3 regions of the Serratia sp. MMO-28 genome follow, and region 1 is predicted to be linked to each of the others. Evidence: predicted binding sites of a transcription regulator. Region 1 holds the regulator's gene; each other region holds the start of a gene.

Region 1 (4,695 bases):
ACCCACAGCTGCGGGAAGGTTGGCCAATTGGCGTATTTTGGCAGTTCGGCACGAATATCCGGGTTTTGCAGAATATCAACATAGGCAAAACGCTCACCACAGGCTGAAAGTGCCTGGACCGCCTGCGCAGAGAAACCGCAGCTTGGCAATTTCGGTGAGCCTTTCATGTACAGCAGGATCGGGTTGGTCGAAATCTGCTGCTGAATTTTTTCAATCGTCGTCATTATTGCTTCCTCAAGCCACATCTTGGCTACAACATCGCATCAGCTATTGTAGCGGCTGGAACAGTATCAAGAAAACGCCATCTTTTGCAGGGACATTTCCGGTTACCGGACGAGCTCTGAAAACCGCACCATTCCGGTTAAAACATACTCACAGAATAACATTTTTAATCCGACTATTTCACTATTATATTTTCGCCATTGACGGGTGATGAATAATAAATCACGCCCTGATTTCCGATGTTTTTTTATACATCAACTGTTTGATATTACATCAGAAAAAATGCCATTAACGTTTTCTCACAATATGGGTGACTATTTATGAGTTCTCCACTGTTTTATATGGCGAATTTGGGGAATACTGTAACCCATTAGATTTCTGTTTTGAGGCCAAGGTTGGTAACGTCGACATGCGTTTAATTATTACGCTTTTTGCGCTGTTGTTCTCACAGCTCTTCTTCAATCTGGCGCACGCTGCGCCAAAGGCACATATTTCCGCCGAGCAGCGTAAAGGCCACGTTAATGAAGCCCGGCCGGACGATCGCAAGAAAAAGAAAGCGGATAAAGCCAGCAAGAAAGCGAAAAACGTTGCCCCACAGAAAACAGCAAAAGTAAAAACGCAGGCCGATAAGAAAACCACTCAGGTCAAATCAAAGAGTAAATCTACCCACACGGCCAGCATCAAAGTGACCCCACCGAAAAAGGGTTATAAGAAAGGCTATGGCCGCCATCGCGAGCCGGAGATGGCCACCGCAAAGCTGGCGAAGCATGAAAAACCACTGAAACTCAGCCCTGCACACAAAAAACGCTATCAGCATGCCAAGCAGACCGCCATGGCCAAACTGATGAGCCAGATGGGCAAACCTTACCAATGGGGCGGTTCTTCGCCACATACCGGGTTTGACTGCAGCGGCCTGATTTATTACGCCTATAAAGACGTGGTGAAAATCAAAATGCCGCGTACCGCCAATGAAATGTATCACCTGCGTGATGCCGCGCCGATCAAAAAGAGCGAGTTGGAGACCGGCGATCTGGTGTTCTTCCGCATCAACAACCGCGGCACTGCCGATCACGTTGGCGTGTATCTCGGTAACGGCAAGTTTATCCAGTCCCCGCGCACCGGCGAAGAAATCCGCGTCAGCCAGTTGGATAACGACTACTGGCAAAACCACTACATTGGTGCTCGCCGGGTTGTGACACCAAAAACTATCCGTTGATTTATCCCACCCGAGCAACGTCAAGTTGTGGCTTGAAGGGTGACGAGGGCGGCTGAACCCTCAGCCAGCCGCCCTTTCCTGCCGATGCTTTAATCAATCAGCCGCTTAACATGCTTTAAACCTTTTTTTCACCCGGAAAGTTGCTAAGATTATTGTCCATAAAAAACACACAACCCTTCTGTTTTCCTCCGTCAGCCATCGGGTTGGAGGGTAGCGGAACAATAGTGCTGTATATAAAAAGGAGAAAGCAATGTCGTTTGAATTACCTGCATTACCGTATGAGAAGAACGCTCTCGAACCGCACATTTCTGCAGAAACCCTGGAATACCACTATGGCAAACACCATAACACCTACGTGGTTAACCTGAACAACCTGGTGAAAGGCAGCGAGTTCGAAGGCAAAACCCTGGAAGAGATCATCAAGACCTCTACCGGCGGTGTGTTCAACAACGCAGCGCAGGTGTGGAACCACACCTTCTATTGGCATTGCCTGTCACCACAGGGTGGCAATGAACCAACGGGTGCCGTTGCTGATGCGATCGCCAAATCCTTCGGTTCTTTTGCCGCGTTTAAAGAGCAATTCACCGATGCCGCCGTGAAAAACTTCGGCGCAGGTTGGACCTGGCTGGTGAAAAAAGCGGATGGAACGCTGGCGATCGTCAACACCTCAAATGCGGCTACCCCGCTGACCGGTGAAGACAAACCGCTGCTGACCGTTGACGTGTGGGAACATGCCTACTACATCGACTACCGCAATGCGCGTCCAAAATACCTGGAAAACTTCTGGGCATTGGTCAACTGGGCATTCGTGGCAAAGAATCTGGCGTAACGGCCGGGATGTGATGTGATAACAAGGCGCAGCATGCTGCGCCTTTATTATTTTTGCTATGAAGTTAGTTCAATGCTGCGATAAAACCAAAAACAATAATCATTGCCAATGCACAAACGGTGGTGATCAACGACATCTTCAAATCGGTATCCATAACGACTCCCTATCAGATTGGCTGTGCTAAGCATAAAATCCACACGATTAATGCGTCAAATCATTTTCACACAGTTCGTGACTAAAATCTTGTTATCATTTCCCAAGTTATAATGCTGAATAGATCTTCCACTTTGCGCCAATATGGGACAAAATCCGCAGTTCACAACTGCGTACCGGCAAAATGCCCCTCCTGTTCAAACGGCTTACGATCTCAGCCCTAAAAACTCAGCTTCCGCTTCCCTGGAGAGGTTATATCCAGTGAGACGATAGGTATACGCAGGCAAACGATTAACATCATACTTACATGCTGTAACATGTGGGTTCAGGAGTCATTCTTTACATGGCAACGATTAAAGATGTCGCCAAGCGCGCTGGCGTTTCCACCACCACCGTTTCGCACGTCATCAATAAAACGCGTTTCGTCGCCGAAGAAACCAAAGAAGCCGTGAGGGCGGCGATCAAGGAACTGCACTATTCACCCAGTGCCGTTGCGCGCAGCCTTAAGGTTAATCACACCAAGTCGATCGGTTTGCTTGCCACCTCAAGCGAAGCCCCCTATTTTGCTGAGGTGATCGAGGCGGTGGAAAACAGTTGCTATAGCAAAGGCTATACCCTGATCCTCTGTAACTCGCACAATAACCTCGATAAACAGCGCGCTTATCTGGCGATGCTGGCGCAAAAACGCGTCGATGGCTTGCTGATCATGTGCTCCGAATACCCGGACCAGTTACTGGGCATGTTGGAGGATTATCGCCATATCCCGATGGTGGTGATGGACTGGGGCGCCGCACGCGGGGATTTCACCGACACCATTATTGATAACGCCTTTGAAGGCGGCTATCTGGCTGGCCGCTATCTGCTGGAACGCGGCCACCGCGATATCGGTGCGATTCCAGGCCAATTGTCGCGCAACACCGGCGGCGGCCGCCATCAGGGCTTCCTCAAAGCCCTGAAGGAAGCCAATGTAGACGTGCGTGAAGAGTGGATCGTCCAAGGGGATTTTGAGCCCGATTCAGGCTATAAGGCCATGCACCAGATCCTGTCACAAAAGCACCGACCTACGGCGGTATTCTGCGGCGGCGATATTATGGCGATGGGCGCTATCTGTGCCGCCGACGAGCTGGGGCTGCGCGTCCCGCAGGATATTTCGGTGATCGGTTATGACAACGTGCGTAATGCGCGCTATTTCACCCCGGCCCTGACCACCATCCATCAGCCGAAAGAGCACCTGGGGGAGATGGCTTTCACCATGTTGCTGGATCGCATTATCAGCAAGCGTGAAGAATCCCAGGTGATTGAAGTGCATCCCAAACTGATCGAGCGCCGCTCCGTGGCCGACGGCCCGTTCATCGACTACCGCCGTTAAGCGCCTGTGCCGGGCACCTCGACGCTGCCCGGCACTTCTTCGCTCAGCCACTCCTGGTTGAGCGTTTCACTGTCCCCGAGATACTCCAGCAGCCAGGCCATCGCCGGTGACTGCGCATTCTGCTGCCAGGTCAGGCAACAGGCGCTGGCGGGGAACGGTTCATACAGTTGCAAGGCTACCAGTTCGCCGCTTTGCACTAACGGCAGCACGCGATGCGCGGGCACCATGCCAACACACAGCCCACTGCGTAAGCAGTCGACAGCAGAAACCCAATCGGGCACGGTCAGCCGCCGCTGATTATCCAAAGACCAGGTCACGCGTTTCGGTAAGTTGCGCGAAGTATCCTCAAGCAACAAAGAGGGATAGGGCCGCAATTGCTCGTTACGCAGCAGGCCGGTCAGGGAGGCCAAGGGATGTGTGGCACTCACCACGCACAGCCAGTTCATAAAACCCATGTCGCGAAAGGCAAATCCCCCGCCCACCGGCACGGCACGCGTGGCACCGATCGCCATCTCAGCTCGGCCATCCACCAGCGCATCCCACACGCCGTTAAACACTTCCGGCTGCACCATCAGTTCCACATCGGGAAAGTGACGATAAAAATCCAGCACCAGTTGGCGGCTGCGCTGCGGCTTGACAATAATATCCACCGCGATTCTTAACTGCCCGCGCCAGCCATTGGCTACCTGCTGGCATTGACGGCGAGTATCAAGCATTTTTTTGATAACAGTGCGCGCCTCTTTGACAAACAGCACACCGGCAGGCGTCAGTTCCACATCACGGTGGCGGCGTTCAAACAGCGATACGGCCAACCATTGTTCCAGTTGCCGTACGGTGTAACTCACGGCTGACGGCACACGATGCAGTTCCTGTGCCGCCGCGCTGAAACTGCCGGTGCGCGCTACC
Region 2 (4,695 bases), on a different contig from region 1:
GTCGCTGATGCAGATGGCGAAAACCAGTGCTGCACTCGCCAAACTGCAGGAGCGCGGTCTGCCGTATATTTCTGTGCTGACCGATCCGACCATGGGCGGTGTTTCCGCCAGCTTGGCGATGCTGGGTGATATCAATATTGCCGAGCCAAAAGCGCTGATTGGCTTTGCCGGCCCACGGGTTATCGAACAGACCGTACGCGAAAAACTGCCGCCGGGCTTCCAGCGCAGCGAGTTCCTGATCGAAAAGGGCGCGATTGACATGATCGTACGCCGTCCGGTGATGCGTCAGACTTTGGCGAGCATTCTTTCCAAACTGACCAACCAACCGCAGCCGCAGTTTGACGACGCGGCACCGGTTGCTGCACAAGAAAATCAGGCTGATGCCTGATCCGCAGAAGAGCGGCCGCACCGGTCACTGACCGGTGCGGTATTTCAATCGCCATTTTGTGGCTAGCGTGATTGAAAACGCAAAGCGTCGCCTTACGGGTATATGAAGCGATGGAACCCATGCAAAACCACCCAATTCCCCAAGCCACGTCGCCATTGAGCTCGTGGCTTTATTATCTGGAACGCTTGCACAGCCAGGCGATCGAACTCGGCCTGGAGCGCGTGCAGCGCGTTGCGGCACATCTTGACCTGCTCACACCTGCTCCCACGGTATTTACCGTTGCCGGTACCAACGGCAAAGGCACCACCTGCCGTACGCTGGAAGCTATCCTGCTGGCCGCCGGGTTACGTGTTGGTGTCTACAGTTCACCGCACCTGGTGCGTTATACCGAGCGGGTACGCGTTCAGGGGGAGGAACTGAGCGAAGCGGAACATAGCCGCTCGTTTGCGGCCATTGAAGCCGGGCGTGGTGCAACCTCTCTGACCTATTTCGAATTCGGTACGCTGTCGGCGTTGCAACTGTTCAAACAGGCTAAGCTTGACGTGGTGATCCTGGAAGTCGGGCTGGGCGGGCGCTTGGACGCGACCAATATCGTCGACCCGAGCGTGGCGGTGGTAACCAGTATCGCCCTGGATCACACCGACTGGCTGGGGAGCGATCGCGAAAGCATTGGCCGTGAGAAAGCGGGGATTTTCCGCAGCGGCAAACCGGCGATCGTCGGCGAACCGGATATGCCGCTCAGCATTCAGCAAGTGGCAGAGAATCTGGCCGTTCCGCTGTACCGCCGTGGCGATGCCTGGAACTTCAGCGAGCAGGGTGAACGCTGGCAATGGGAGGGGGATGGCACCAGGCTGACCAATCTGCCGCTGCCAAACGTGCCGCTGGCCAATGCGGCAACCGCGCTGGCAGCACTGCACTATTCTGCGCTTGAGATCGATGAGAAAGCGATTTTTGCCGGATTACAGCAGGCAACTCTGCCAGGGCGCTTCCAGATTGTGCAGCGGGAACCGTTGCTGATCCTGGACGTGGCGCATAACCCGCATGCGGCGGCCTATCTGGCCGGGCAACTGGCGAAGTTGCCACGCAATGGCGGCAAGGTGCGTGCCGTGGTGGGCATGCTGTCGGATAAAGACATTGCCGGTACGCTGGCTTGCCTGAGCGGGCAGGTGGATGTCTGGTACTGCGCCCCGCTGGAGGGCCCGCGCGGTGCCAGCGTTGCGCTGCTGGCGCAGCATTTAACGGAACCGCGGCAGTTTAGCGATGTCCAAACTGCCTGGCGTCAGGCGATGCAGGATGCAGATCTTCAGGACATTGTGATCGTCTGCGGTTCGTTCCACACCGTTGCACACGTGATGGCGGCGTTAGACGAGAGGCGGGGAGCGTGAGTGGCAAGTAAATTTCAGAACCGACTGGTTGGCACCGTGATTCTGGTTGCTCTGGGGGTCATTATCCTGCCGGGGTTGCTGGACGGAAAGAAGAGACATTATGAGGATGAGTTCGCAGCCATTCCTCTGGTGCCGAAACCGGGTGATGTGCATGAAACCGACGTGATACCGCCGGTGAATCAGCCGTTGCCTGCACAGCCGCCGGAAGGGGCAGGTGCCTTGGTTGAACAGCAAGCGGCATCCGAAGCAGCAGCCCAGCAGGTGGTAAATAATCAACGTGGGCAGCAGCAGGAACAGCAGCAGCCAGCCGCGGTAACTCCACCGCCGATCGAAACCAAGCCGGTGCCACAGCCCAAGCCGAAACCGGTGGACACCAAACCGGTGGAGGTGAAGCCAAAACCGATTGTGCCACCGAAGGTGGAACCTAAGCCAGAAGTGAAGCCGGAGCCTAAACCCGAACCGAAGCCAGAGCCAAAACCCGCGGCTGAAGAAAAAGCGCCGGTAGGGCAGGCTTATGTGGTGCAGCTGGGGGCGCTGAAAAATGCCGCCAAGGTTAACGAGATCGTCGCCTCGCTGCGTTTATCTGGCTACCGCGCTTATACCGTGCCTTCAACCCCGGTGCAGGGCGAGATTACGCGGATCTTCGTCGGGCCGGATGCGTCGAAGCAGAAGCTGCAAGCGTCACTGCCTGCATTGAATGGCATTAGTGGCCTGAGCGGGCAGGTGAAAGCCTATAGTGCACGCTGACAGGCTCCCGCTCCCTCCTCTCCGGGGGAGGGGCGGTAGAAACATCAATGAAAGTGCGCCTTTCAAGGGCGAAACCACCTATGTGGGCGCGGCGATTAAGAAATTTTTTATCGCCGTTTTTTATTTGTTACGTGGTGGGAAATCCCCTACGCAAACGTTTTCTTTTTCTGTTAGAATTCGCCGCGAATTGGTCATACCCGATAGCATTCGAGCCGTATCGAGGCACTCAGCAGCGATGCAGCGTGAAGGATAAAGGGAGTGCAAGGGGCGATTCATTATTGGAATGGTCATGGTCTGGATTGATTACGTCATTTTAGCGTTGATTGGATTTTCGGCTCTGGTGAGCCTGATCCGAGGTTTTGTACGTGAAGCCTTGTCACTGGTGACATGGGGATGTGCGTTCTTTGTTGCCAGCCATTTCTACCCTTACCTTGCAGCCTATTTCACTCGTTTTGAAGATGAACTGGTAAGGAACGGCATTGCGATTGCCATTTTGTTTATCGCAACGCTGATTGTAGGCGCTATCGTTAACTATGTGATTGGTTCACTGGTAGAGAAAACGGGGTTATCGGGCACCGATCGGGTGCTGGGCGTGTGTTTCGGCGCATTGCGCGGCGTGTTGATTGTGGCGGCGATACTGTTTTTCCTGGATACCTTTACCACCCTGTCACAAAGTGCGGATTGGAAACAGTCACAGCTTATTCCCCAGTTCAGCTATATCATCAGGTGGTTTTTTGACTACCTGCAGAGCACGTCGAGTTTCTTACCGTCCCATTTACCGGGGCAGTAGCGGCTTAGAGGAAAAAACAACATGTGCGGTATTGTCGGTATCGCCGGTTTTATGCCGGTAAACCAGTCGATTTATGATGCGTTGACGGTGCTTCAGCACCGTGGACAAGATGCCGCAGGCATCGTCACCATTGATGCCCATAACGGGTTCCGTCTGCGTAAAGCAAACGGTCTGGTGAAGGATGTGTTTGAAGCACGGCATATGCAACGTTTGCAGGGCAATATGGGGATCGGCCACGTGCGTTACCCCACTGCAGGCAGCTCCAGTGCTTCAGAGGCGCAGCCTTTCTACGTCAACTCGCCGTTCGGTATTACGCTGGCTCACAACGGCAACCTGACCAACGCCCATGAACTGCGCCAGAAGTTGTTTGAAAGTGGCCGCCGTCATGTCAACACCACGTCCGATTCCGAGATTCTGCTGAACGTGCTGGCCACCGAGCTTGACCGTTTCCAGCACTATCCGCTGGAGTCCGATAATATTTTCACCGCGGTAGCGGCAATGCATCAGCAACTGCGCGGTGCCTATGCCTGTGTGGCGATGATTATCGGTCATGGACTGGTCGCGTTCCGCGATCCTAACGGTATTCGCCCCTTGGTGATCGGCAAGCGCGCGTTGGAAGATGGCCGCTGTGAGTACATGGTGGCATCCGAGAGCGTCGCGCTGGATACGCTGGGCTTTGAATTCTTGCGGGACGTGGCACCGGGTGAAGCGGTCTACATCACCGAAAAAGGCCAACTGTTCACCCGCCAGTGTGCAGAGAACCCCAAAACCAATCCATGCCTGTTCGAATATGTCTACTTTGCCCGCCCAGATTCCTTTATGGACAAGATTTCTGTCTACAGCGCCCGCGTGCGTATGGGGCAAAAGCTGGGCGAAAAGATTGCTCGCGAGTGGGAAGATCTGGATATCGATGTGGTGATCCCGATCCCGGAAACTTCTTGTGATATCGCGCTGGAAATCGCGCGTATCCTGGATAAACCCTATCGTCAGGGCTTTGTGAAAAACCGCTATGTCGGCCGCACTTTTATCATGCCTGGCCAGCAGGCTCGCCGCCAGTCGGTGCGCCGTAAGCTGAATGCCAATCGTGCCGAGTTCCGCGACAAGAACGTGCTGTTGGTGGATGACTCGATCGTTCGTGGCACCACTTCTGAGCAGATTGTGGAAATGGCACGTGATGCCGGGGCTAAACGCGTTTATCTGGCTTCTGCCGCGCCGGAAATCCGTTTCCCGAACGTTTATGGTATTGATATGCCGAGTGCCACCGAGCTTATCGCCCACGGGCGTGAGGTGGATGAAATCCGCCAACTCATCGGCGCCGATGGCCTGATTTTCCAGGATCTGAACGATCTGATCGAAGCGGTACGCGAAGAGAATCCAGACATTAC
Region 3 (4,695 bases), on a different contig from region 1:
TGGAAAATACACATGCGCAGTACGGTGCGGTATTCGCCGTTAACGAAAAATTCGTCGATCAGTTCGCCTTCCACTTCGAACCCCAATTTGCTGTAAATGTGAATCGCCTTCGGGTTCTCTTTGTCGACGATCAGATACAGCTTGTAGAGATTGAGCACGGAAAAACCATAATCCATCGCCAGTTTGGCGGCGGTGCTGGCGTAGCCTTTGCCCTGATGGGCCGGATCGATGATGATCTGGAATTCGGCACGGCGGTGGATGTGGTCGATCTCCACCAGTTCTACCAGGCCAACTTTGGCCCCTTCATGCTCAATGATAAAGCGCCGCTCGCTCTGATCGTGAATGTGCTTGTCGTACAGATCGACCAGTTCGACAAAGGCCTCATACGGCTCTTCAAACCAGTAGCGCATCACGCTGGCGTTGTTATCCATCTGGTGAACGAACGTCAAATCCTCCCGTTCCAGTGGGCGTAATTTGACGCTGGTGGTGCTCGGCATACCTTCTCCTCAACATAATGAATATGCGTAAAGTATAACGCCGGGAATTGGATGAGGGCGAAAAAAAACGGCACCACTCAGGGCACCGTTTAGGCTGTATTCAGATTGCCAGCGCTAGTCTGCGGCATAGCCTTGTGCGGGCAAGCGTTCACCGTCGAGCCAGGCCGCGTTATCACTCATGGTCAGCCGCCCGGTAACAAACCAGTTCACCACCAGTGGGTAAATGTGGTGTTCCTGTGTTTGCACACGTTCTATCACCTCATCTTCTTCGTCACCGGGGAAAATGGGCACCTTGGCTTGCAGGACAACCGGGCCGCCGTCGAGCTGTTCGGTGACAAAATGCACCGAGGTACCGTGCTCGCTGTCACCGTTGTCGATCGCCTGGCGGTGGGTATGCAGGCCAGGATATTTCGGCAGCAATGATGGGTGGATGTTCAGCATGCGCCCGGCATAGTGCTGGACGAAGGCATGGCTGAGGATGCGCATATAACCGGCCAACACCACCAGATCGGGCTGATACTGGTCAATGGCCTCGGCCAGTGCGGCATCGAAGGCTTCACGGTCGGCAAAGGTTTTGGCATCAAGCGCATGTGCGGCAATGCCAGCCTCTTCGGCACGTTGCAGGCCATAGGCCTGGGCCTTGTTGCTGAATACCGCCACAATATTGGCGGCAATCCGGCCCTGCTGGCAGGCATCAATCAACGCCTGGAGATTGCTCCCCTGGCCGGAGACCAACACCACAATCTTTTTCATCACTGAATAACCACTTGTTGTTCGTCAGAAGAAGCGGTCAGTTTACCGATCTTCCAGGCTTTTTCACCGGCTGCGGTCAACAAAGCGATGGCTTCTTCAACCGCCTCTTCCGGCAGCGCAATCACCATGCCCACGCCACAGTTAAAGGTGCGGTACATTTCATGGCGGCTGACGTTACCTGCCTGTTGCAGCCAACTGAAGATCGCTGGCCACTCCCAGCTCGACTCGTCAATCACCGCCTGCATGCCTTCTGGCAGCACGCGCGGGATGTTTTCCCAGAAACCGCCGCCGGTCAGGTGAGCAATCGCGTGTACGTCCACTTTGGCAATCAGTTCCAGCACCGATTTGACATAAATTTTGGTCGGTGCCAGCAGATGATCCGCCAGCGATTTGCCGGCTAGCGTGGTGGTCGTAGGATCGGTATTGCTGACTTCGAGGATCTTGCGTACCAGCGAATACCCGTTAGAGTGCGGGCCGGAAGCGCCCAGGGCGATCAGCGCATCACCCGGCTGCACTTTGCTGCCGTCGATGATTTCAGATTTTTCGACCACGCCGACGCAGAAACCGGCGACGTCGTAATCCTCACCGTGGTACATGCCCGGCATTTCGGCGGTTTCGCCACCCACCAGCGCACAGCCGGACTGCTTACAGCCTTCGGCGATGCCGGTGATCACGCTGGTGGCGGTGTCGACGTCCAGTTTGCCGGTCGCGTAGTAATCCAGGAAGAACAGTGGTTCAGCCCCCTGAACCACCAGATCGTTCACACACATCGCAACCAGATCGATGCCGATGGTGTCGTGGCGTTTCAGATCCATCGCCAGACGCAGCTTGGTGCCCACGCCGTCGGTACCCGAAACCAGTATCGGTTCGCGGTATTTCTGCGGCAACGCACACAGGGCACCAAATCCGCCCAGACCACCCATCACTTCGGGGCGGCGGGTCTGTTTAACTACACCTTTGATGCGGTCTACCAATGCGTTGCCAGCATCGATATCGACACCTGCGTCTTTATAGCTGAGAGAGGTTTTGTCGGTCACTGCGCGATCCCCACGACGGTTTGCGGTTTGAAAACGGTGCTTCCGGTGTTGGTTCCGGAATAAGGCGCGGCAATTCTAACAGCGCAAGCAAACGTTTGCGAGAGCCTTATCGGCCAGCTTCCATTTTTCGTTTCATCGGACCCTGGCGTTTGCTAATCAGGTCAACCAGGTGATGAGGATGGGGACAATGACTATAAACCGTTGACTGGAATTTATTGGGTATATAATGATTATCGACCTTTTGTTGATCTCGATCCGGCTATTGGTAGTGGCGCTCGTGGGAAAAGGCGGTATAATCCCGCGATTTTTTTGGCCGTCAACCGCCTTAATAGGAGAATAATGATGAAGATCGTTGAGGTGAAACACCCGCTGGTTAAACACAAGCTTGGCCTGATGCGCGAACATGATATCAGTACCAAACGCTTTCGTGAGCTGGCTTCTGAAGTGGGTAGTTTGCTGACCTATGAAGCGACCGCCGATCTGGCGACGGAAAAAGTCACCATCGAAGGTTGGTGCGGGCCGGTTGAAGTCGATCAGATCAAAGGGAAAAAAATTACCGTCGTACCGATCCTGCGTGCCGGTCTGGGTATGATGGAAGGGGTGCTGGAGCACGTACCGAGCGCGCGTATCAGCGTGGTTGGGGTTTATCGTGATGAAGAAACCCTGGAGCCGGTGCCTTATTTCCAGAAACTGGTTTCCAACATCTCAGAGCGTTTGGCGCTGGTGGTTGACCCGATGCTGGCGACCGGTGGTTCGATGATTGCTACCATCGATCTGCTGAAGAAGGCCGGCTGTACCAGCATCAAGGTGCTGGTGCTGGTGGCCGCACCAGAAGGGATCAAAGCGCTGGAAAAAGCGCACCCGGATGTTGAACTGTATACCGCTTCCATCGATCAGTGCCTCAATGAGAAGGGCTACATCGTGCCTGGCCTGGGTGATGCCGGCGATAAGATATTTGGTACAAAATAACGTCGAGCCGACCAGAGAGTCGGCTTTTTTATGCCCTTCGTCTTTCAAGCTACAGCGTTGTTGGCGGGATGTAACTCCCGGTCACTTATTACGTATAAGCTCCCAGGGATTATGAGCCTCAATACTGAGGCTCACCCTGCGGGCCAGCGCAAGCGCTGTGCAAATCAGTCTACGACCGATTTGTCACGCCCTTGCCGCCTAGCGGTAACTTGAAGTCCATTGGGCATAACTTACTGAACTTAAACAACTGATTAATACAATTCAGAGGAAAAAACACACCATGACCCGTCGCGCTATCGGCGTCAGCGAACGCCCGCCGTTACTCCAGACTATTCCGCTCAGTTTCCAGCATCTGTTCGCCATGTTTGGCGCGACCGTTTTGGTGCCGATTTTATTCAAAATCAACCCGGCGACGGTGCTGTTGTTCAACGGCATCGGTACGCTGCTGTATCTGTTTATCTGTAAAGGCAAGATCCCGGCGTATCTGGGTTCCAGCTTTGCGTTTATTTCACCGGTGTTGCTGCTGTTGCCGCTGGGCTATGAAGTGGCGCTCGGCGGTTTTATCATGTGTGGCGTGCTGTTTTGCCTGGTGGCCTTGATTGTGAAGAAGGCCGGAACCGGCTGGCTGGATGTGATCTTCCCGCCTGCGGCGATGGGGGCCATCGTGGCGGTGATCGGTTTGGAACTGGCGGGCGTGGCGGCCAATATGGCCGGGCTGCTGCCTGCCGAAGGGACTTCTGCCGATAGCACCACCATCACAATTTCCCTGGTGACGCTGGGCGTGACCGTGCTCGGTTCGGTGCTGTTCCGCGGCTTCCTGGCGATTATCCCGATCCTGATTGGGGTGCTGGTGGGCTATGCGCTGTCGTTCGTGATGGGCGTGGTGGACCTGACGCCGATCCGTGAAGCGCACTGGTTTGCGCTGCCAACCTTCTATACGCCGCGCTTTGAGTGGTTCGCCATTTTCACCATTTTGCCTGCGGCGTTGGTCGTGATTGCCGAGCACGTCGGCCACCTGGTGGTGACGGCAAATATCGTCAAAAAAGACCTGCTGCGCGATCCAGGTTTGCATCGTTCGATGTTTGCCAACGGTATTTCAACGGTGATCTCCGGCTTCTTCGGCTCAACGCCGAATACCACCTACGGCGAGAACATCGGCGTGATGGCGATCACCAAGGTTTACAGCACCTGGGTGATTGGCGGCGCGGCGATTCTGGCGATCCTGCTTTCCTGCGTGGGTAAACTGGCGGCGGCGATCCAGGCGGTGCCGGTGCCGGTGATGGGCGGCGTTTCCCTGCTGCTGTATGGAGTGATCGGCGCTTCGGGTATCCGGGTGCTGATTGAATCCAAGGTGGATTACAACAAAGCCCAGAACCTGATCCTGACCTCGGTGATCCTGATTATCGGCGTCAGCGGTGCCAAAGTGCATATCGGCGCAG

What was found. The regulator PurR, encoded in region 1, represses purine synthesis genes. The targets are predictions, from matches to a motif close to CANGCAAACGTTTGCNTG.
Region 2: cvpA (colicin V production protein) is a predicted target of PurR. The motif match lies at 2,668-2,685, and genes of this name have one in related genera.
Region 3: purM (phosphoribosylformylglycinamidine cyclo-ligase) is a predicted target of PurR. The motif match lies at 2,372-2,389, and genes of this name have one in related genera.

The regions. Positions count from the first base shown of each region.
Region 1 covers NZ_JBBCVB010000044.1:24,152-28,846, forward strand. The annotation lists gene WG891_RS25055 (Grx4 family monothiol glutaredoxin) at 1-227, opposite strand, end outside; gene WG891_RS25060 (C40 family peptidase) at 632-1,438, shown strand; gene sodB (superoxide dismutase [Fe]) at 1,689-2,267, shown strand; gene cydH (cytochrome bd-I oxidase subunit CydH) at 2,332-2,421, opposite strand; gene purR (HTH-type transcriptional repressor PurR) at 2,764-3,789, shown strand; gene punR (DNA-binding transcriptional activator PunR) at 3,786-4,695, opposite strand, start outside.
Region 2 covers NZ_JBBCVB010000004.1:200,325-205,019, reverse strand. The annotation lists gene accD (acetyl-CoA carboxylase, carboxyltransferase subunit beta) at 1-388, shown strand, start outside; gene folC (bifunctional tetrahydrofolate synthase/dihydrofolate synthase) at 508-1,773, shown strand; gene dedD (cell division protein DedD) at 1,774-2,520, shown strand; gene cvpA (colicin V production protein) at 2,810-3,310, shown strand; gene purF (amidophosphoribosyltransferase) at 3,332-4,695, shown strand, end outside.
Region 3 covers NZ_JBBCVB010000003.1:275,179-279,873, reverse strand. The annotation lists gene speG (spermidine N1-acetyltransferase) at 1-497, opposite strand, end outside; gene purN (phosphoribosylglycinamide formyltransferase) at 612-1,250, opposite strand; gene purM (phosphoribosylformylglycinamidine cyclo-ligase) at 1,250-2,287, opposite strand; gene upp (uracil phosphoribosyltransferase) at 2,630-3,256, shown strand; gene uraA (uracil permease) at 3,537-4,695, shown strand, end outside.